DNA from 4 places in the Paenibacillus pseudetheri genome. Region 4 is predicted to be linked to each of the others. Evidence: riboswitches for the same ligand, from Rfam matches in the RefSeq annotation. Region 4 holds a riboswitch; each other region holds the start of a gene.
The links. A riboswitch is a leader RNA that binds a small molecule or an ion and turns the genes downstream of it on or off. The one in region 4 is predicted to bind cyclic di-AMP.

Region 1 (4,952 bases), on a different contig from region 4:
TTGTAAGGAGATTGAGTAGCGTCGGTAGTGGACCAGTTCTGCAAGGTAAATGATAATACGATGAACATAAGGGTTTGCACTCCCAGCAGCACGAATGCCCAGACGTATCCTGCCCGGATACTATCCAGAACATATTTTCCATAGCCAGGTTCTTTAGCACGTGGCCATGGGTTCATCCCCTCTTCTTTTTTCCAAAGGCCGTCCCCTCCAACTAAAGAAAAATAGAGCAGGGAGGACATTAGGAGGCTATATAAGGCATAAATGATGAACATAATGACGGAAGTGATCTGAGCCTCGAGTCCTTCGCCTGTGGATTCAGGGAGCATATTATAGGTGCTGATCATCATGATTACAAAATAAGCTGAGCTTAGGAATATTCCACGCTTAAAGGAGGTATATTCTCTTCTAAGTATGCTGTAGATGAGTGCCAGAATTCCTAAAGCTAAGGTAGGCAGACCGTAGCCGAATAATGTAAGCTTTTCCGCGAGAGAGGTCTGGTCCTTCACATAGGAGGTATGCCAGGCTGGAGCAGTGAATCCTGCTTTAAAGCTGGATACCTGTTCGCCAGTGAAATTTAAATAATAGTGTAGTAAGGATTCGCCGATCTGAACGGAACGATCTGTATACACAAGCCCATAGTTTCCCGTATTCGATTCAATTTGCAGCTTGGCAGGATTCACATCCCATTCCTGAAGCCAGGGACGGGCAAGATTTTCTTTTTGTGCAAGTGATAAGGTAGTACCCTTGTCCTCTTCTTTTGCACTGGTGGATACATTGCTTGGTAATCCGGCACCCGATCCTTCTGCACCTTGTGTGAAGGCGACAACTGCGCCAGTGTACATATTGAGGTCAATGGAGATCAGTGGCTCTTGTTCCGCTGAAGGACGAAGTGTTACACGGAAAATGTCAAAAGGATATCGTTGATCCAATTTCTTCTTTGTATAGTCCTCCAAAAGCTTCTCGCGGGACATATATCCATAAAAGGAAGAGTCCGTTTCGTACAGTACATTCCACTGATCATTTGGTGCTTTGGTATAGTTTAGCTTTTGTTCTGCGAATGATATCGCTTTGTCGCGGGCTTCCGCCTTGCTGATAACGGTAGTATCTTCCCCGGCAGGGCTATTTAGCACCGAGGGGGCGATCTGAAACATAATAAATAGAATAAGACCGATAATGCCCGAGATGATGAGCCTCTTGGAGAGGGCACGTTGCTGTAAGGGCTGGCCAACGGGATTCATGTAACGCCTCCTTGTAAATTGACAATGTTATGTTCCATTATAGTATTAGTGCCATGATAGTTACAAAAAATCGTACATTCTTTTTATGGGTAATAGAGATATTATAGAATAGGTGACTGAATATATACCATGAATTTAAGGTGATCTTTTCTTCATTTTTCATGAAAATCGATGCAATTGCAGGGAAAACACGGAAAAGTGATGAGAAAAGGCACTCTTAGTGGTACATCCTCTCCAAACCGCATTTTTCATATGAATCACCATTAATAGTGTCTTTGTGATTTTTCGAAATAACATATATAATTTGTATGCAATTGTATATAGCCGAATTTCAGGTGAAAACGGGGGAACCACAAGAAGTAATGAAAAGATGAGTATACGCCATAGGCGGTGTCTTTATTCATCAGGGGTGAATTTCGTTCTAGAACGAATAGGGCAGCCTGCACAGTCCGAATCCGTCAGCTAACCTCGTAGGCTAATTTACTGCAGGAACCAAGGGTAGCATTGGTTTTCCAGTGCTTTTTTTGTTGGAATTCTTTAAATTTAGATAAGAGGGTGAGCGTAGTGGCTTCACAGTTTCGCAGGGTTTCTGAATCAAAGTTCCTGAAGCTCTCTCCGCCTCAGATTATGGTGCTTGGTTTTGCATCGATCATTCTGATTGGAGCCTTGCTGCTTATGCTTCCCATTTCGAGTACCAGCGGGAATGCTGTGAGTTTTATTGATGCGTTGTTTACTGCAACATCGGCCACATGTGTGACAGGACTTGTGGTGCTGGACACCGGGACGACATTCACCATTTTTGGGAAAACCGTAATTATGGTGCTTATCCAGGTGGGCGGCTTAGGGTTTATGACAATGGCGACCTTATTTGCCATGATGATGAAACGTAAAATTTCCTTGCGGGACAGACTGATCCTTCAGGAAGCAATGAACCAAGGCTCTATGGAGGGGATTGTTCGACTGATCCGGAGAGTACTTATTTATTCCTTGGTCATCGAAGGCTGTGCAGCGGTGCTTCTGTCCATACGCTGGGCGTTTGATATGCCACTGGGAAAGGCCGTTTATTTTGGAATATTTCATGCGGTGTCTATGTTTAATAATGCTGGATTTGATATTTTCGGGGATTTCCGGAGTTTAACCGATTATGTATATGACCCGCTTGTGAACATCGTGGTGATGTTTCTGATTGTCTCTGGCGGTATTGGTTTTATTGTCATGTCGGATCTGGTGGAGTTTCGTGTCAAACGTAAATTATCTTTGCATAGCAAAGTTGTACTCTCCACCACTGCAGGGCTTATTCTTATCGGCGCTTTGGTTATTTTTATATTTGAATTTACGAATCAGCGCACACTGGGGAATTTAAATTTCGGCGGCAAAATATTATCGGCATTCTTTCAGTCCGTATCGCCCCGAACCGCTGGCGCCAACACGGTGGATATTGCCGGACTGCGGCAAGCCTCACAGTTCTTTATGGTTATTCTTATGTTTATTGGTGCATCACCGGGCTCAACGGGTGGCGGGGTCAAGACTACGACCTTTACCATTATGATTGGTGCAGTAATCGCGATGCTGCGCGGGCGTGAAGATGTTGTGCTGTTCCGTTATCGATTGGCGCAGGAGCGTATCTATAAAGCGTTGACGTTAACTTTACTGGCTTTACTATTGGTCCTTTCTGTATCAATGCTACTGTCCACAACAGAGGATAGTAATTTCTTAGCAATATTATTTGAGACGACCTCAGCCTTTGCTACGGTGGGACTAAGTATGGGGCTTACACCTGAACTGTCTGTTATCGGCAAGATTCTGATTTGTCTGACGATGTTTGCGGGTCGCCTAGGTCCATTAACATTAGTGTATGCGCTAGGACCAAAACAGGGTAAACCATTGTATAAGCACCCAGAAGGTAAAATAATTATTGGATAGGAGTTAATCCGAAATGAAAGCACAGCAATTTGTAGTAATCGGTTTAGGCCGCTTTGGCTCAAGCCTTGCACTTGAGCTGATGGAAATGGGCTACGAGGTACTCGGCATTGATCACCATGAGGAGCGCGTAGAGGAAATGAGTGATCACCTGACGCATGCGGTAGTGGCTGATGCTACAGATGAGGGGATTATGCGTTCGCTTGGCGTGCGGAACTTCGATTGTGGGATTATAGCGATCGGCGACAATATGGAACGAAGTATTCTGGCGGCGATTTTGTTAAAAGAGATTGGAGTCAAGCAAGTAGTAGCCAAGGCGATCTCGATCCTTCATGGTCGTGCGTTGTCCAGGCTGGGCGTGGACCGGGTTATTTTCCCAGAGCGGGATATGGGCATTCGTGTAGCACATCAGCTCGTGACACCCAATTTGCTGGACTATATTGAGCTGTCCAAGGATTATAAAATCGTCGAGCTAACCGTTCCGTCTTGCATGAACGGGAAAAGCTTGTCAGATTTAAATACAAGAGCGAAATATGGCTGCAGTATTGTTGCCCTGAACCGGGAAAGTGGAATTATAGTGGCTCCGACGGCACATGATCATTTGAGTGAGGGCGACGTTATGGTACTCATTGGTTCTAATGAAAGCATTGATCGATTTGAGGATGAAGTTGTAAACAAAGATTAAATAGTTAAACCCTCCGTCCTTATAGGGCACGGAGGGCTTTTTAAATTTAGGTAGACGAAAGAGGCAGCTATTACTTCTCTCGTTCCGTCAGAAACATCTCTTCTGTAACCTGCACGAGGCTTCGAGCCGCTGTGCTCAGGCTTCCATCGTCACGGTATATTAGACAGGTAGTTCGCTGAGTCTGCTCCAGCTCCTTAATATGCAGAGAGACCAGCCCGCCACCGTTTAACAACTGTGGACGTAGATAAGACTTGGGCAGTAACGCTGCTACATTGACTGTCGGCAGAAGCCGCACGATGGCTTCGAAGGAGTCAATCTCCATACGGACGTCTGGATCAATTCCACAGCGCTGGAACAGATCGTCCGTTAGACGGCGGTACCAGGTGCCTTTGGAGAAGAGGATCATAGGCAGTCGGGAGAGATCATCCATGGTTAGCTTGGTAGATTGATTCAGAGGATGATGCTCAGAAACAACCAGTCGAAGTTGATCCTCAAACAGAGAAATACAGCGCAGTCCAGGTTCTTGAATAGAGGAAGCGATCAGACCAATATCTGACTTTCCTTCACTGACAGAGGAGACAATTTCATGTGTTCGGCCTGTGATTAGCTTCAGCTCCGCAGTTGGGTATTTCTCCATATATGCGTTAACTAGTGGAGGCAGAGTGGTCTGGAGTGAGGTAAGTGACGCCCCTAAGGTGACGAGCTTTGGCTCGCCTTCTTTGTATTTAGACAAAGCCTCCAGAAATTTAGAGCGCTGCTGCCGTTGTTCAAGTGCGTAGGAATAAGTAAGACGCCCAACCTCGGTTAACTCCAGACGCTTGCCATAACGATTAAATAGCGCGACACCCAGCCGTTCTTCCAGCTTGGAGATCTTACGAGATAGGGCAGGTTGGGACAGATTGAGCTGGCGGGAGGCCCGATTCAAGCTGGAGTGCTCCACAACCGCTGCAAAAATATCTAAATCGTCAAACATATTTATGTTCCTCTCGTAGTGCAATCTATAAACAGCAGTGACGAAATTCATAGCCATGAAGACAATACTTCATGCCCCATAAGGGAATAAAAGTTTTGTCGGAAAATGTTGTTTCTCTAAATGAGAATTATTATCA
Region 2 (4,952 bases), on a different contig from region 4:
TGCAATCGTTACGCTCTCAAATCGGTCTTGTTACTCAAGAGACTTATCTTTTTAATGGAACCATAAAGGAAAATCTACAGTATGCTAATTACAGTGCTCCGAAAGAAGAGATGATAAATGCTTGTAAAGCAGCTTATATTCATGAGTTCATTATAAATCTCCCTAATGGATATGATACAGTAGTTGGAAATCGTGGAGTTAAATTGTCTGGAGGGGAAAAGCAGAGGATTTCTATAGCTCGGGTTCTGCTGAAGAATCCACCAATTATAATAATGGATGAGGCAACCTCATCTCTTGATGCGGTATCAGAGTACTATATTCGGAAGGCAATGGATTATTTATTGATGAATAAGACAAGTATAGTTATTGCACATCGCCTTTCAACGATTAATAACGCATCCCATATTATCGTTGTAAATGACGGACGGATTGCTGAAGAAGGTGATAAGGAACACCTGTTAGGGAGGGATGGAGTATATAAAGAACTATATGAAAGACAATTCGGGATGAAACGTGATATGCAGGATCACACGCTGGGTTAAGTTTGTCTGAATCCTTTAAAGACTTAGGTTATGCATTTTCGTAGGTACCACCTGGTAATTATGATGTTTATGTGTAACCCCAAGAAGCATTAAATAATGCGATGGCCAAAATAATCGTATAATTTTATTTTTAACTGCATAGGTCATGAAAAGAAACATGTTTTACAAATTCTGAGAGGGGTAAATATTAAATAAGACAAAAAAACAAGCTCTTCCCCAAGAATCAACATCTTGGAAAAGAGCCTATGTACGATTTACTTATTGAACATCATCATTATCTTCTGTCTCAGAAGCAACAGAATGATAAGCATCCGTGCTCATAATCCGTTTAGCACCGATGTAGCGTTTCACGTAGTAGCTATCACTCAGGGAGCTAATCGTTACACCGCGTGAGGAAGATGCATGTGCAAACTTGCCTTCACCGACATAAATACCGACATGGGAGACACCCTTACCACTTGTATTAAAGAATACAAGATCTCCAGATCTTAAATCATCCTGGGAGATAGCAGTACCCATTTGATACTGGGAACCTGATTGGTGTGGTAGGTTGATACCAATTTTATCAAACACATACATTGTAAATCCGGAGCAATCAAATCCATTTGTGGAGATGCCGCCGGATACATACTTAGTTCCGATGGTCTTGTCGATCACTTTATCCATTTTGGAATCTGCGGAAGCGCTTCCTGCTCCGATGGTGAAAATAATGGAAAAGCTAAGTACTGCTGCTGCTAGCTTCTTCTTCAAAAGTTTATACCCCTTCCGGATGCCTACGAGGTTAGCTTAAGGGTTCGGTTGAAGGTCCCCTATGACCCCTCTAAAAATGGAGGTCAATTCACCCAAAGTTGGTTCCCCCGTTTTCCTAATAGTTAGGAAACTCGGCTGATACTGTTGATTAGGATAGCTTGTAATCAATACATGACAAAACCTTTGTAAATAACAACTTAATGATTACAAAAATGTTACTAAAATCTTACTGCAGTTATTGTAACAAACAGAGTGCCGCTTGGCAATCGTTTTTAACATAATCATGCAAAAAAATTCGTTTTTTTAAAGACAAAATGCATATGTAAGCGATAATATTAAACTAATTTTTGTATTTATTGAAATTTTTATCAAATAAAAGTGTTTAAAGTCCGTTCTAGTGGTGTAAAGAATATAGTAAGGCAAGAGAAAACCTGGATTCGATTAAGTCAATAATCAAACCCAGGTCTATATAATGTAATTGTGAGGTTATAGTTGTGGGGAAGTATTAATCGTAGGCTACAGCTTGATATGAGGAAGTACTCATTACTCTTTTAGCACCAACGTAGCGATTGGCCCAGTAGGACTGGCTAAGTGAAGTGATGGTCACGCCATATGAAGATGATGATTGTGCGAATTTTCCGTTTCCAACATAAATGCCGACATGGGATACGCCGTTGCCCAATGTGTTAAAGAAAACCAGGTCACCTGAACGCAATTTGCTTTTGGCAACAGGAGTTCCGACATTATATTGAGCTTTTGAAGTACGGGGCAAAGAAAGACCCACCTTCTTGTATACATACGTAGTGAATCCAGAACAGTCAAACCCGGCAGTGCTAGTGCCTCCGGTTTTATAGGCAACTCCAACAGTCTTTGAAATAACACTGTCCATCTTAGAGTCTGCAAAGGCACTTCCTCCACCAATAGAGAACGCCATCACAAGTCCTAGCGCCGCAGCGACGCATGCTTTTCTTAAGTTCTTCAAAAAATTTGTACCCCTTCCAATGCCTGTGAGGTTAGCTTAAGGATTCGGTAGAAGGTTCCCCTATGATCACTGCAAAGCGAGATCAATTCACCCAAAATATGGTTCCCCCACTTCCCGGTGCAAGGAATTCGGCGTTTTATGCACCAGACAGTGACTTATCGACAAGACTACGACAAATACATGAAGTTATGTAGAAATCGTTTCAAATGATTACAAACTTGTTACCAATGGAACAGGATTTATTGTAACAAAGTCTTTACGATTTTGCAAATCCTCATAATTTGTCTATAACGCGAAAGAGTCCCAGCTCCTGATTCAGGAACCGGGACTCTTATATTATGTTCTGTAATGCTTCAAATTATTGTGGAAATGCTTTACTGCGCCATAGATGATATTGAGCTGAAATTCCCCACATTTTGAAGAGTGTTGAGGGCAGTGATGAAAGTTGACGAATAAGAAGTGCTGGTAGGCCAGGACAGTAGATACCCGTTACTCCGCACACTAGCAAAAGGACCAGGCCTGCTGCACCAAGTATGATTGAAATGCCTATTGCTGGAATCAGCGACTTCAAGCAAATGAATAAGGAGGAGAACATCCCCGTGCCGCTGGTATAACCAAACTGCATATATAGAAGGAACAGGCGCACGATAAAGATGTATATAAGCCATGCCAATACGTATGGAACTAGATGAAGTAACAAAGAGTAGTTCAGAAAGGAGGATAAGAATAGCCCGTACATTTTTGGAGCAAGCCAGTATAACGGAAGTAGACCCAGCACCCATTCGATTAGACTGAAGATAAACACTGGAAAGCCATAAAGCTTCATACCGGGAAAAAAGAACAGGCCACGCTCTCCTTTTCGCTCCTGATGGAGTTCATGCAGTAATCCTGCTCTTATGAAGGGGGAGAGTAGCAGTCGTAAGACAACAAGCCCTAGGAACATCCATAACCAAGTACGTATCGTAGGATCTGTGTCCAAGCTGAACTGGCCTTCGACATAATAGAGTAGTCTGCCCATACCGCTGCCTCCAGCGTCTTTATCTGGATAGCGCAGTAGAATTGGAACGATAGCAGACCGGATGAAGCCGTACATAAAGTAGCCCCAGAGCAGTCGGTAGATGAAGAGCAGAATCAGAATATAAAATTGCTCCTTCATGCTTTGCCAGCCGCGGGTTATCGATGTTCTCACAATCATTCACCTCACCAGACAAGAGTTCCGAGCACGGTTTCAACTAGTTTAGTTACACTTAATGTCCAGCGGGAGAGCGTTTTAGGCTCTATTTCCGCCAGTCTGAAGTTATTAAGATGTTTGTTTTCTAAAAGAACGGTATGCTCAGGATCAACCTCAGCAGAGAGAAGAAGCTTATCGCTTAACAATTGGAATGTAGCCTCTGTTCCTTCACCGCTCCAAACCCGCTCTGTAGCAGAGCCATCGGCGAATGTGAATTTAATGGGAACGTCAACGTAATGGCTTCCTTTGTTTGTAATCTTCACTATGGATTCGTAGCTCTGAGCATCGCTGTTGCCATTCTTTTTCATCGTAATCGTATCTACTGAAAAATCAGGAGCACCACCACCATAAATATAATCTTCGAAATAAGGCTGCCACGATTTTTTGGTTACCTTCTCAACGACTTTTTGAAAATCAGACGTAGTGGGGTGCTGGAAACGGAATTTACGTGCGTAAGTGGACATGATGCTATTCATTGCTTTAGTGCCTACTTGGCGTTCAATATCCTTGAGTACTAGCTTTCCGCGAATATACACATTTCGGCTATAGGATTCTGCCCCGGCATATTTCCATGTCTCTAAATTTAGCGGCTCTGATTTGGTCACCAAGCTGGACTGAAGTGGGAGATTCGTTTTGATGCCATATTCTTGCTCCATGAGTCTGTCTTCAGCATAAGAAGTGAAGCTTTCGTCTAGCCAGGCCTCCTCGAATTCATTGCTGGCTACCATACCGTAGAAGTATTGATGGCCAATTTCATGAACGACGGTTCTTTCAAGTGAGGTGTCAGGAGAAGAGTCTTTGGCTCCAAACGCTGTAATGAGTGTAGGATATTCCATTCCACCAGCCCCATTGCCCTCCTTAGGCGGAACGATAATAGACAGAGTCGAGTAGGGATAAGGACCATACCATTTGCTGAAGTAGGTTAGAGCAGCCTTCGCGGCCTGAAGGTATCGCTCCTTTAAGTCTTTGTGCAATGGATCGAGATACACCTTAATCCGTACACCAGGCACTTCTGGCGTAGAGAAGGCTTCTTCGGCTACTGTAAAATCAGGGGATGCCGCCCAAGCAAAGTCATGGACATCGTCAGCGTAGAACTGATATATTTTTTGATCTTGCTTCAGCTTGGCATTCTTCACAGGAAATCCGGTCGCAGCTACCATATAGTCGGAAGGAACCGCAATCGTTACATTAAAGATACCAAAATCGCTGTAAAACTCAGAGGTGCCGTGATATTGATGCAAATCCCAGCCCTCTTCCTTAACCCCACGTGTTCCCATAGGCTCGTATGCACTAAGCTTAGGGAACCATTGCCCAGCCATCACGAAATTGCCTGATGCGCCCATACGGGCAAATATTTTGGGGAGCTGGACCTCATACTGGAGTCTAAGCGTGACGCTTTCTCCACCATTAACTGGCTGTGGGAGATGTACCTTTAGGAGTGTCTTAT
Region 3 (4,952 bases), on a different contig from region 4:
TTGTGGACATCAACATGCCGAATATGAATGGGCTCGATCTGATGAATATATTGCGCGAACGCTGCCCGTCGGTTCTGGTTGTCATCATCAGCGGCTACGATAACTTTGAATATGCGCGTCAAGCCGTGCAACTGCAAGCATTCGATTATGTATTGAAACCTGTGCCGAAGAGTGATCTGAACAAGCTGCTTCATCGGATCGATGAGCATCTTCAGGCAAAATATCCTTTGCATTCACATGAAAGCAGGATGGATAAGGAGCGGGAGCTTCCCGGGTTTACAGGGGATGGAACAGTGCTTATCCAAAAAGTGACCGAGTATATTGACAGTCATTATCAGGATCCGGAGCTGTCTATTGCTCGAGTAGCAGCGCTATTTCATATCAATCAAACCTATCTTAGCAAGCGTATGAAGCAAGAAATCGGTGCTTCATTCCTTGACTATGTCACCGAGCTTCGGATATCGAAGGCGAAGGAGATTCTGGATGACGTAATGCCGAATATCAAGATCGGGGATCTGGCCGTGAAGGTAGGGTATAAGAGCCAATACTATTTTAGTCGTGTGTTCAAAAATAGAGTCGGCTCAAGCCCCTTAGAGTACAAGAAGCATCCGTTCGGTTATGGATAGGAGGGCCATTCTCATCCTGTTGTATAAACTTACCTTATAATAAGATTGAAGCCCTCTGCAGCACGCCATGGATGCTATGCTCGGAGCTGCCTTCTATCAATGAGGTTGGACGGAATCTATTTGCCGCTTGCCAAGCTGCTGCTGATGATGGCCGTTTTCTTCGGCGTGGGTATCAATTTAGTAGTGATTTCAGTTCTGGTTGTAGGAGAGAGGATGACTTTGCAGTAACTCATTTGCCCGAGTGCAGAAAGTACTTCGGTTGCGCTAGGTCAAATCGCATGGAGCTAAAAGGAGATCACAGCGGCGATGATTACGACATTATAGCAGCAAACTGGCTTTTTCCTTTAGGAGATTATACAACGGATAGATTACCACTAGGCAGCAAATCCTCTTGAGCTGTCAGTTGCTCCCGCACATGCCTAAGCTGCGCTTTTAGCACAGGAACACTCTTTTGCAGGATGATGCTTATTTGAGGTAAAGATAGCTTTAGGCCATACCACATCGTTTTTACAAGCTGCTCCTCCCAAGGCAATGCCTTGGCAGACAGGAGAGACCGGCGTGCGTAATAATCGGCGCATTGTCGGATACAAGAGCGGTAAGCTTCTATAGAGAATAGCTGGCTGTCGAAGCTTTTTTGACGGAATATTTTATGAAGCTCTTTAAAAGTGCGGATAGTTACCTTCTCGGCTTCTGTTGATTGTTGTAACAACATGGAACTGAGCTTATAGATATCATTCGTATACTTTTGAACACACTCTGCAAATATAGTTCTTCGGGGTGATCCGGCAGGTAAGGGGTCAGGCATGATAAACACGATCCTTTCAGAATGAGTTATGGGATAAACCTATAATATTGAAAAGTAAGAAATGGATTTGTTGATAAGCTCGGCAGTATCAGGTTCCGGATAGCTATGTTTTTGAAGTGCAACACTGGATGGTTTATAATATAGCCGCCCTCCCCTGGAATCTCTCCCACCGGCGACAGCTCTGTACAGGCGACCTTGCTCAATATGACCTGCTAAGGATTTACCCTGCAGCTTGGCTTTTAAATCCTGTAAAGCACCTTGCACTAGCTCAAACTGAGTCTGATCCCATTCTGAACCATGGGTACGCACTTTATCTATTGCTTCCTCAAGCCGGCAATGGTAAATCATTCTGAGAAAAGAACTCCATTTAATAAGGTCGAAAGTTTTGGTATTGGCAGAGATAAGACATGCCCCCCAGCTGCTGCCTCCTCTACAGGTAAGTTTCAGGATGCCATAACGGCTGCCTTGATCAGCCTCCATTCCATAGTGAATAGGCTCAGGTGAATCAAAGACGAATACTTCTATGCGAGATAGTCTTCGCTGGTCCATGACAGGGTTCTCCTCCTTAGGTTTCCAAAAGCTTAAGGTCTACATGGTGAATGACGTTAGCCTTCTCTATACAGGCGAGCATTTCAGCTTCATTCTCACAGACTGCGGCATGCTCCAGCCATAGTCGGAATTTCTGTTTGCGTATAACGGATAAATGTAAGGGAAAGGTGTTGCGGGATCTCATCACGTACCAACCGACAGCAACATCTTTCCAAGGTTCCTTAAAAGCGGTGAGCCACGGAAAACGTTGGTGTGCAGACCAATCCTGCAACTGCTGCTTTTCTCGGATATTTTTATATATTTCGTATATTATTCTTCGGTCCATACAGTGTTCACAGGTAGATGGGCTGCCGAAATGGCGCAGTGATTCAATCTGGTTCTGACCAAATGCGTAGCCGACAATCGTTCTGTGATGATCCTCTTCGAACCATAACGCTCCAAAGCAAACATAATTTAGACTTATCGGCTCAAGCAGCCCTTGCTGAGCTCCCCAATAATAGTGCTTCATTCCTTTCACCCCGTCCAGCATGCTATCACCCTATAGATTCAGGTAACGCAAAAACCGCAGCAAGAGGAGGACCTCTGCTGCGGTTTTGGAATACAGGTATACACACCTGTACCAAAGCGTGGCGGATCAAGGGTCTCTCTCTTTACGCTTACGAGGTTAGCTGTCGGATTCGGACGGTGAGAGTCGCCCTACCTATGTGAGACTTGAACAGTCTCCTTCGGATTCACCCCAAGTAGGCCATGTGGCCTGATGGTTCCCCCGTTCCCTGCAAATGCAGGAACTCAGCGTTGAATGTATTTCGTGAAATAGATTCAACCCGAATCATACTCTTTTCAAGGTGTTTCTGTAAAAACAGAAAGTGTTCTTTTGAGCGCAATTTAAACCATATCCTGCCGACTACGACGAAAAAGGGAACTAAATAGGTATTTATTGCGAGTTATCGAGCCTCTTCCTCGCTTAATCTCAGTTTCTCATTTTCTTACCTATAAAGGCGATTTTTGGAGATCTCTCCAAATGTGGTGAATAAAATCACATAGAATGACCGCTTTTCGCTAATTGAATCAAATTCGAGTAAACAGGAGATATAGAGAGATTGGATATCAAGTAAGCGCTATCCGATGCGAAAATAGTTTTTAATTTGCATTATTTTGGCATCAATCAGGTTTTACAATACTTCCTGCATAAGGGTATGATTACTCCTGTTTCAACAACAATCGAATATTTGATCCGCTTAATTTCCGATAAGGAAAGCGGGGGAACCAACAATCGGCAGACGATGTGAGAGTCGGAAGCCGGTTATGGGGTGAATCCTGTAGAGGGTGCGAGTGAGCTCGCATCCACACAGGTAGGGCGACTCTCACCGCCCGAATCCGACAGCTAACCTCGTAAGCGTATGGAGAGAGGATGAGTGCAATGTGACCGCTAGCGAGCCACAGAGGAGATCCTTTGTGGCTTTTTGCTGTGCTTTTTATTAGCAAAGCATATATGGAGACCCTCACGGAGAGGTCGTTAAATTCATCATTAGCGGTAGCTTTTCTTAAATGATCAGGGTGAACACTTTCTGATCTTACAAGTAAAGCATTTGAGGAGAATAAGAGATGACGGATCAGAATGAATATGTGCTTGTATGTGCGCCAACGAAGGCAGGAGAACATTTCATTAAACTACTGAAATTCAGAGGTATTAAGATGGCGGGATTGACCAACAATGTGGCTGAGAAAACCTTACTCGAGGAGATGGGTGTTGAGCAGGTCATTCTAGTAGATACCCGCCATCAGAACACTTGGTTTCGCCCACCGTTCCCGGTAGGCAGGGTATATCTATTCGAGAGCAGCTTTACGTTATGCTGCCGCTACATTCAAATGTGCCGCACCTGGACGACACAGCCGATTTTTGTAATCACAAGCTCAATAAATCCTAGATTGGTCTATAAAAGACTTGGCGCGAGTTATGTAATCTATTCCCACAGTGGTGATGCGGATTTTCTAGTAGATAAATCACCTCAACAAGGATAAAAGAAGGAGTGCGGGAGATATGATGGATCTGTATATGGTGGCTTCATTAGCTGTAATTTACGGGTTGTTTTATGGATTTATGCGCTGGTGCGCAGGTGTAGTTGAGGATACAGGGAGGGATAAGCTGTGATTCTAGTAATCGCTGTTACCCTACTGCTGTTTCTATATCTAGTTTACGCATTGATTCATCCGGAGAAATTTTAAGGAGGGGCATTCATGGGCATTTTGCAAATAGTTGCTGTAATCGTAATTCTTATCTTGCTGGTTAAGCCGATGGGCACGTATTTATATCATGTATTTTCTAATGAACCGAACCGTACGGATCGATGGTTTGGAGGCATGGAAAAAGGAATTTATAAGCTGATCGGCCTGAAAAAACGTGACGGAATGTCATGGAAGAAGTATGCGCTCAGCTTTGTGTTAACAAATATCGTATTGGTTACTTTCAGTTATATTGTTCTTAGATTGCAGCGGGGATTGCCGTTAAACCCAAATGGAATTACGGATATGGAACAGACGCTTTCATTCAATACAGTGATCAGCTTTATGACCAATACGAACCTGCAGCATTATAGCGGGGAGACGGGGCTTTCGTATTTTTCACAAATGGCTGTCATCACGATGATGATGTTCACATCTGCAGCGAGCGGATTTTCTGTTGCGGTTGCCTTTGTCAGAGGAATCACGGGACGGAAATCAGTCGGGAACTTCTTCGAGGATTTCGTCAAAGCACATATTCGTGTGTTCATTCCCCTAGCTTTGTTAGTTTCATTGGTGCTGGTAGGACTGCATGTGCCACAAACGCTCAAGCCATCACTTGAAGTCACTACACTAGAGGGCCAAACACAACAAATTGCTATCGGTCCAGTAGCTTCTTTGGAATCGATCAAACATCTGGGCACGAATGGTGGCGGCTTCTTCGGGGCCAATTCATCCCATCCTTTTGAGAA
Region 4 (4,952 bases):
CCAGCGTTATTGCACAGCTATAACTGCAATCTGACCCGGATGTTCTTCCGTTACTTCTCCGATCAATGCCGCTTCTACACCTGCATCTACTAACTCTTTCAGCAAATCCTCACTTTGTTCAGGGGCAACAGAGATCAGCAATCCTCCGGAAGTCACAGCATCACACAGAATATAGCGGCTTAGTTGGTCCATTTCTTCCGGATAAAGAATACTGCCCTCCAAATGGGCAAAGTTATTCTTAGTGCCGCCTGGAACAAAGCCCTGCTCCGCGAGCTCTCTTACTCTTGGCAGCATCGGTACATCCCCTTGACGAATAATCAATCCGTGATTGCTCCCTTTTGCCATTTCCGAGGCGTGTCCCAGCAGTCCAAATCCGGTAACATCTGTACAAGCATGTACATCATAGGGCTCCATGATTTCAGCCGCTTTTTTATTCAGTGTAGACATGACTGTCGTAAGGCGCACAGTTTCTTCAGGGGATAGCTGATCCTTTTTAATGGATGTTGTTAAGATACCTACACCGATAGGCTTCGTTAGAATCAGTTTGTCTCCTACCTGCGCACCTGCATTCGTTCTTACTTTGTCCGGATGCACAAGGCCTGTAACAGCCAATCCAAATTTAGGCTCTTTATCGTCGATGGAATGTCCGCCCACAAGCGTTGCTCCTGCTTCCTGCACTTTATCTGCTGCACCGCGCAAAATGTCACCGAGAATGCTTTTGTCCAGAACAGAAATAGGGAAGGCCACAATATTAAGCACCGTAAGCGGCTTACCGCCCATAGCATAAATATCACTTAACGCATTAGCTGCTGCAATTTGCCCAAAGGAATAAGGGTCGTCCACGATCGGCGTGAAAAAATCAACAGTCTGCACTAACGCTAGATCATCACTTAATCGATATACCCCAGCGTCATCACTAGTATCCAGACCTACAAGTAGATCCGGGTTAGGAACGGTTGGTGGCAGACTGCGAATAACCTGCATGAGATCAGCGGGACCGATTTTGCAGCCGCAGCCCCCTTTTGAAGATAATGAGGTCAATTTTATAGTTTCGGCTTGAGACATCATGACTCAGCTCCTTTAGATAGTTAATGTCGAATACCTTTAATCTTACATCAGTAGACAGTATTGCACAAAATACAAATATACAAAAGAACGCCCCGTAGCCAGTTCATACTCCCCGGCTATGAGACGCCCCTCACTTAAACCCTACCCGTCCATATAAGAATATGCAAGCTCCAATGCTTCCTCCACTAAAATTAACTAATCTGCTGAGCCTCCTGCTGTTTCTCCAAAAACCGCTGAAGTATAGCATTAAATTTCTCCGGCTGACACAGATTACTAGGATCTAATGCGTTAGGAATAATCACTAACTGAGCATGTGGCAGTTGAGACACCATTTCCTTCATACAGTTAACTCCAAATTCACTAAAGTCACCGACAATACATAACGCCGGACGCTTAAAAGACTTTAAGCATCTAGTGTAATCCACATGGCTCGTAGCCAGCCTTTGCCGGTACAATTCCCGTGGACGTTTATCGAGAAGTCCTCTTCTAATCTCGTTATAAGCCAGGTTCCAGCGTTCCCTATACATCATACGAATCGAAGGCAATACAAGCTCACTTGGGGCGTAATACATTAACCAACTACAATATGCAGCCAGAAGCTGGATTTTACCGATTATCGTTGACGCCTGACTTCTACAAAAGCTATCCGCGACAACAATCGCTTTTACTCGTTCAGGATATTGTTTCGCAATATGTTGAACGACGAGCCCGCCATAGGCACTCCCAACAAAAACAGCCTCACAAATGCCCAGATCATTCAATAACATAATTATATCTAGGCATTGAGTTTCAATAATTTCGTTTGGAGCCTGCAGCAATTCACCTGATTTGCCATTCCCCCGTAAATCGCACAGAATCACTTTATATTTATCAGAAAAATATTCCAATTGCGGCTTGAACATACTATGTGTTAATCCATGTCCATGGATAAACACAACCGGAGTCCCTGTTCCATTGATTTCGTAATAGAGCGAAGTTCCATTCAGTTTAGCAATAGGCAAAGTTAACACCTCTTTCATAGATAGGTTCTACATCTATATGTGCTTATGAACGCAGCAAAAAACCACAGAGGGATTCTCTGTGGCTATTCATCATCAAATACGCCATTCATCCTCTCTCCATACGCTTACGAGGTTAGCTGTCGGATTCGGGCAGTGAGAGTTGCCCTACCTGCATGGATGCATTACTATGCACCTGGAACAGGATTCACCCCATAACTAGTACCGATTGTTACACTGGTTCCCAGTTGTTGGTTCCCCCGCTTTCCTTAACGGAAATTAAGCGGACTTCTTATGTAATTGTCAGTTATGTGATGAATCATACTCCGTGTAAGGTTTCTTGTAAAGTTGAGCCGTGGGCAAAATAATGTTGAAAGCCATGCTTTTCATTTCATATTGAGCATACACTTCGTTTTCTCTTTCTTTTGCTCTTGTTTACTCGGTTTATTAAGAAGAAACGGTTATCGTCCTTTACAGACGATAACCGTTCTCGTAAAAATATAAGGATATTCATAGTTGCGCAGCATATAAATCTTATATTTCAAGAAAACCGAGTGGCCTTCAGAGATCAATCCCTGAACGAGTCGGCTTCTATATTCAATCATATGGCTTTAACAGATCGGCGTTTTTCAATGCAAGCTCCCAGCTTGGAAAAAAGAACAGCGCACTTCTCATAAGATCAGGATCGCTTTGCTTCACTTGTTTTTGCCTTCGACTTTGATTTCGACGGATTATACCAGCTGATAAATCGGTTGTTCTGCAATGAAACAGGTAGAAATCATCGGGTATTTCTCTGCCAGAACTTCAGCCAAATATTTCATCCCCGGGGCTTCACTCTCCGCATGACCTAACATGATCAGCGCATTCGATCTACCTTGATGCACTGCATCCCTCACATATTCCGGGGTTTCCCACTCCGGTCCCTCGCCAGCAATAATCAAATCAAGATGGTGCTGATTAAAAAGAGGAATAGCCATCGTCCCACCTCCTCTGTAACCTACTAATATCCCCACATGTCTGCATGTCTGGGATAGGTCCCCAGCAACACGTACATAGGAGATGCTTAGCTTTCTTTTGATATACTCGGCAGCTTCACTTACTGTCATGGCAGGAATCGTTAGGATTGAAGCAGTTGCTTGCTGCTCATCCACATAGGCTGACCACCCAAGTTCTCGCAGCAAACCCACCATGATCCCATCCGGTTGATGCCGATGCCAATAATCATGATAACGAAAAATAGCCAGTTCAGAACGCTCGATTAAACTCCGTTTCGCGAGATAAACAGGGTCACCCTCTAACCACTCGCTTGTCTCATGATGACTGTAAAACACACCTTCATGTGTGATCAACAAATTGGCGTTCATAGCAACCGCTCGTTCCACAACATATTGCGTAGCAGAGAATGCCGTAATCATCCCTGTAATCACCGTTTCTGGATTCCCCGGCTTAAGAGTATCCACAGTCTCATCTATCTGTTCCATAGTTCCCATTAAATCTTCCAGAATCGTTCTAATTGTCACGCTCACTTTAATCCTCCCTTTGAGATCTATTCTATTAATCTATCAACGTAAAAATAACCCGCCCTTAATCGATATAAGGACGGGTTTAGTTCACTTTCAAGCGAACAATACGCTCTATGATTTCGTGGCAGAGCCGATAATCCGGTGGAAAGCTGGCTTCGGCTTATGCCCTTCATCGAATAGGAACGGCCAGTTCTTCCGACCACGAACAGGGAAATCATCCAGCCAGGTATAGTCATCTGCGGCTCCCCAGAACGTGACTGAACTAATGACGTCGCGGTATTCTCTCAGCAGTGTGAACATCGCTTCGTATCTATCTGCCTGCAGCTCGAGGAGATCAGTAGGCGCTACCTTTAAATCCATTCGTCTGTCATCGAAACGGAACATGGATACATCCAGCTCAGTCAATTGGAGCTGAAGTCCTAAGGATGCATATTTTTCGATCGCTGACGAATATCATCCAGACTAGGATCGTATAAATTCCAGTGTGCTTGCAATCCGACGCCATGGATTGGCACGCCTTGTTCCAATAGCGACTTCACCAGTTTATAGATTTTGTCACGCTTTAATGGATGGGATTCGTTATAGTCATTGTAGAACAACAATGCCTTTGGATCGGCTTCATGCGCAAATTCAAACGCTTTGGTGATAAAGTCTGGGCCCACAATGTCGAGCCACTTCGACTGGCGAAGAAGTTCTTCTCCCTCATCAGCGATTACCTCGTTTACAACATCCCAAGCATAAATTTCTCCCTTATAGCGTCCTACAACGGTCTGAATATGTGATTTAACTCGTGTAAGCAGAATCTCTTTGCTTACAGGTCCTCCGTCCTTATCCTCAAACAGCCAGTCCGTAGTCTGATTGTGCCAGATTAGGGTATGTCCGCGCATCGCCATATGATGTTCCCGTGCGAAGGCAACCAGCTGGTCTGACACCCCAAAGTTATAAATATCCTCAAGTGGATGGAGACTTTCAAACTTCATCTCATTCTCAGCGGTAATACTATTGAAATGATAGGCGAGTAAGTGTTCCTGTGATTGTATCGTCAATGGGTTAACGGCTGCGCCAATCATAAAATCCTCTGCGAATACCTTCTTTAGTGCAGGCTCTATAAAATCACTAGCTTGTCTCAACAATCTTCCTCCTACCAAACGTATTTATATTCCGTATTCGAAACATTATGAACGATAATCGAACCAATCAAAGTAGGCAGGTACCTCAGCCACTTTGCCATGACCTGTCGCATATAAGCCAATAAGGACACCAGTAAATCCGTTTCCTTTTACAGCTTGAGGAGATAATGGGTAAGATGCCGCTGTAGATAGCTTATTCCAATCCTGCCCATTCAAGGAGAACGATAAGGTGT

Region 1: linked by a shared signal. The riboswitch ahead of L1028_RS26930 (TrkH family potassium uptake protein) and the one ahead of L1028_RS28150 (alpha/beta fold hydrolase) in region 4 are both predicted to bind cyclic di-AMP.
Region 2: linked by a shared signal. The riboswitch ahead of L1028_RS26335 (C40 family peptidase) and the one ahead of L1028_RS28150 (alpha/beta fold hydrolase) in region 4 are both predicted to bind cyclic di-AMP.
Region 3: linked by a shared signal. The riboswitch ahead of L1028_RS12825 (hypothetical protein) and the one ahead of L1028_RS28150 (alpha/beta fold hydrolase) in region 4 are both predicted to bind cyclic di-AMP.

The regions. Positions count from the first base shown of each region.
Region 1 is NZ_CAKMAB010000046.1:35,697-40,648, reverse strand. Features, by position in the region: gene L1028_RS26935 (CPBP family intramembrane glutamic endopeptidase) at 1-1,238, opposite strand, end outside; cyclic di-AMP (ydaO/yuaA leader) riboswitch at 1,551-1,731, shown strand; gene L1028_RS26930 (TrkH family potassium uptake protein) at 1,866-3,161, shown strand; gene L1028_RS26925 (potassium channel family protein) at 3,175-3,843, shown strand; gene L1028_RS26920 (LysR family transcriptional regulator) at 3,914-4,816, opposite strand.
Region 2 is NZ_CAKMAB010000044.1:22,912-27,863, reverse strand. Features, by position in the region: gene L1028_RS26345 (ABC transporter ATP-binding protein) at 1-542, shown strand, start outside; gene L1028_RS26340 (C40 family peptidase) at 801-1,292, opposite strand; cyclic di-AMP (ydaO/yuaA leader) riboswitch at 1,298-1,439, opposite strand; gene L1028_RS26335 (C40 family peptidase) at 1,798-2,226, opposite strand; cyclic di-AMP (ydaO/yuaA leader) riboswitch at 2,280-2,418, opposite strand; gene L1028_RS26330 (hypothetical protein) at 2,633-3,463, opposite strand; gene L1028_RS26325 (M1 family metallopeptidase) at 3,475-4,952, opposite strand, start outside.
Region 3 is NZ_CAKMAB010000011.1:133,102-138,053, reverse strand. Features, by position in the region: gene L1028_RS12840 (response regulator transcription factor) at 1-626, shown strand, start outside; gene L1028_RS31290 (hypothetical protein) at 726-854, shown strand; gene L1028_RS12835 (hypothetical protein) at 979-1,431, opposite strand; gene L1028_RS12830 (hypothetical protein) at 1,471-1,980, opposite strand; gene L1028_RS12825 (hypothetical protein) at 1,997-2,509, opposite strand; cyclic di-AMP (ydaO/yuaA leader) riboswitch at 2,620-2,785, opposite strand; cyclic di-AMP (ydaO/yuaA leader) riboswitch at 3,206-3,395, shown strand; gene L1028_RS12820 (hypothetical protein) at 3,586-4,002, shown strand; gene kdpF (K(+)-transporting ATPase subunit F) at 4,129-4,206, shown strand; gene kdpA (potassium-transporting ATPase subunit KdpA) at 4,219-4,952, shown strand, end outside.
Region 4 is NZ_CAKMAB010000054.1:6,363-11,314, reverse strand. Features, by position in the region: gene selD (selenide, water dikinase SelD) at 7-1,065, opposite strand; gene L1028_RS28150 (alpha/beta fold hydrolase) at 1,260-2,069, opposite strand; cyclic di-AMP (ydaO/yuaA leader) riboswitch at 2,176-2,362, opposite strand; gene L1028_RS28145 (hypothetical protein) at 2,528-2,671, opposite strand; gene L1028_RS28140 (Nif3-like dinuclear metal center hexameric protein) at 2,798-3,592, opposite strand; partial or broken gene L1028_RS28135 (endo-1,4-beta-xylanase) at 3,701-4,659, opposite strand; gene L1028_RS28130 (beta-xylosidase family glycoside hydrolase) at 4,765-4,952, opposite strand, start outside.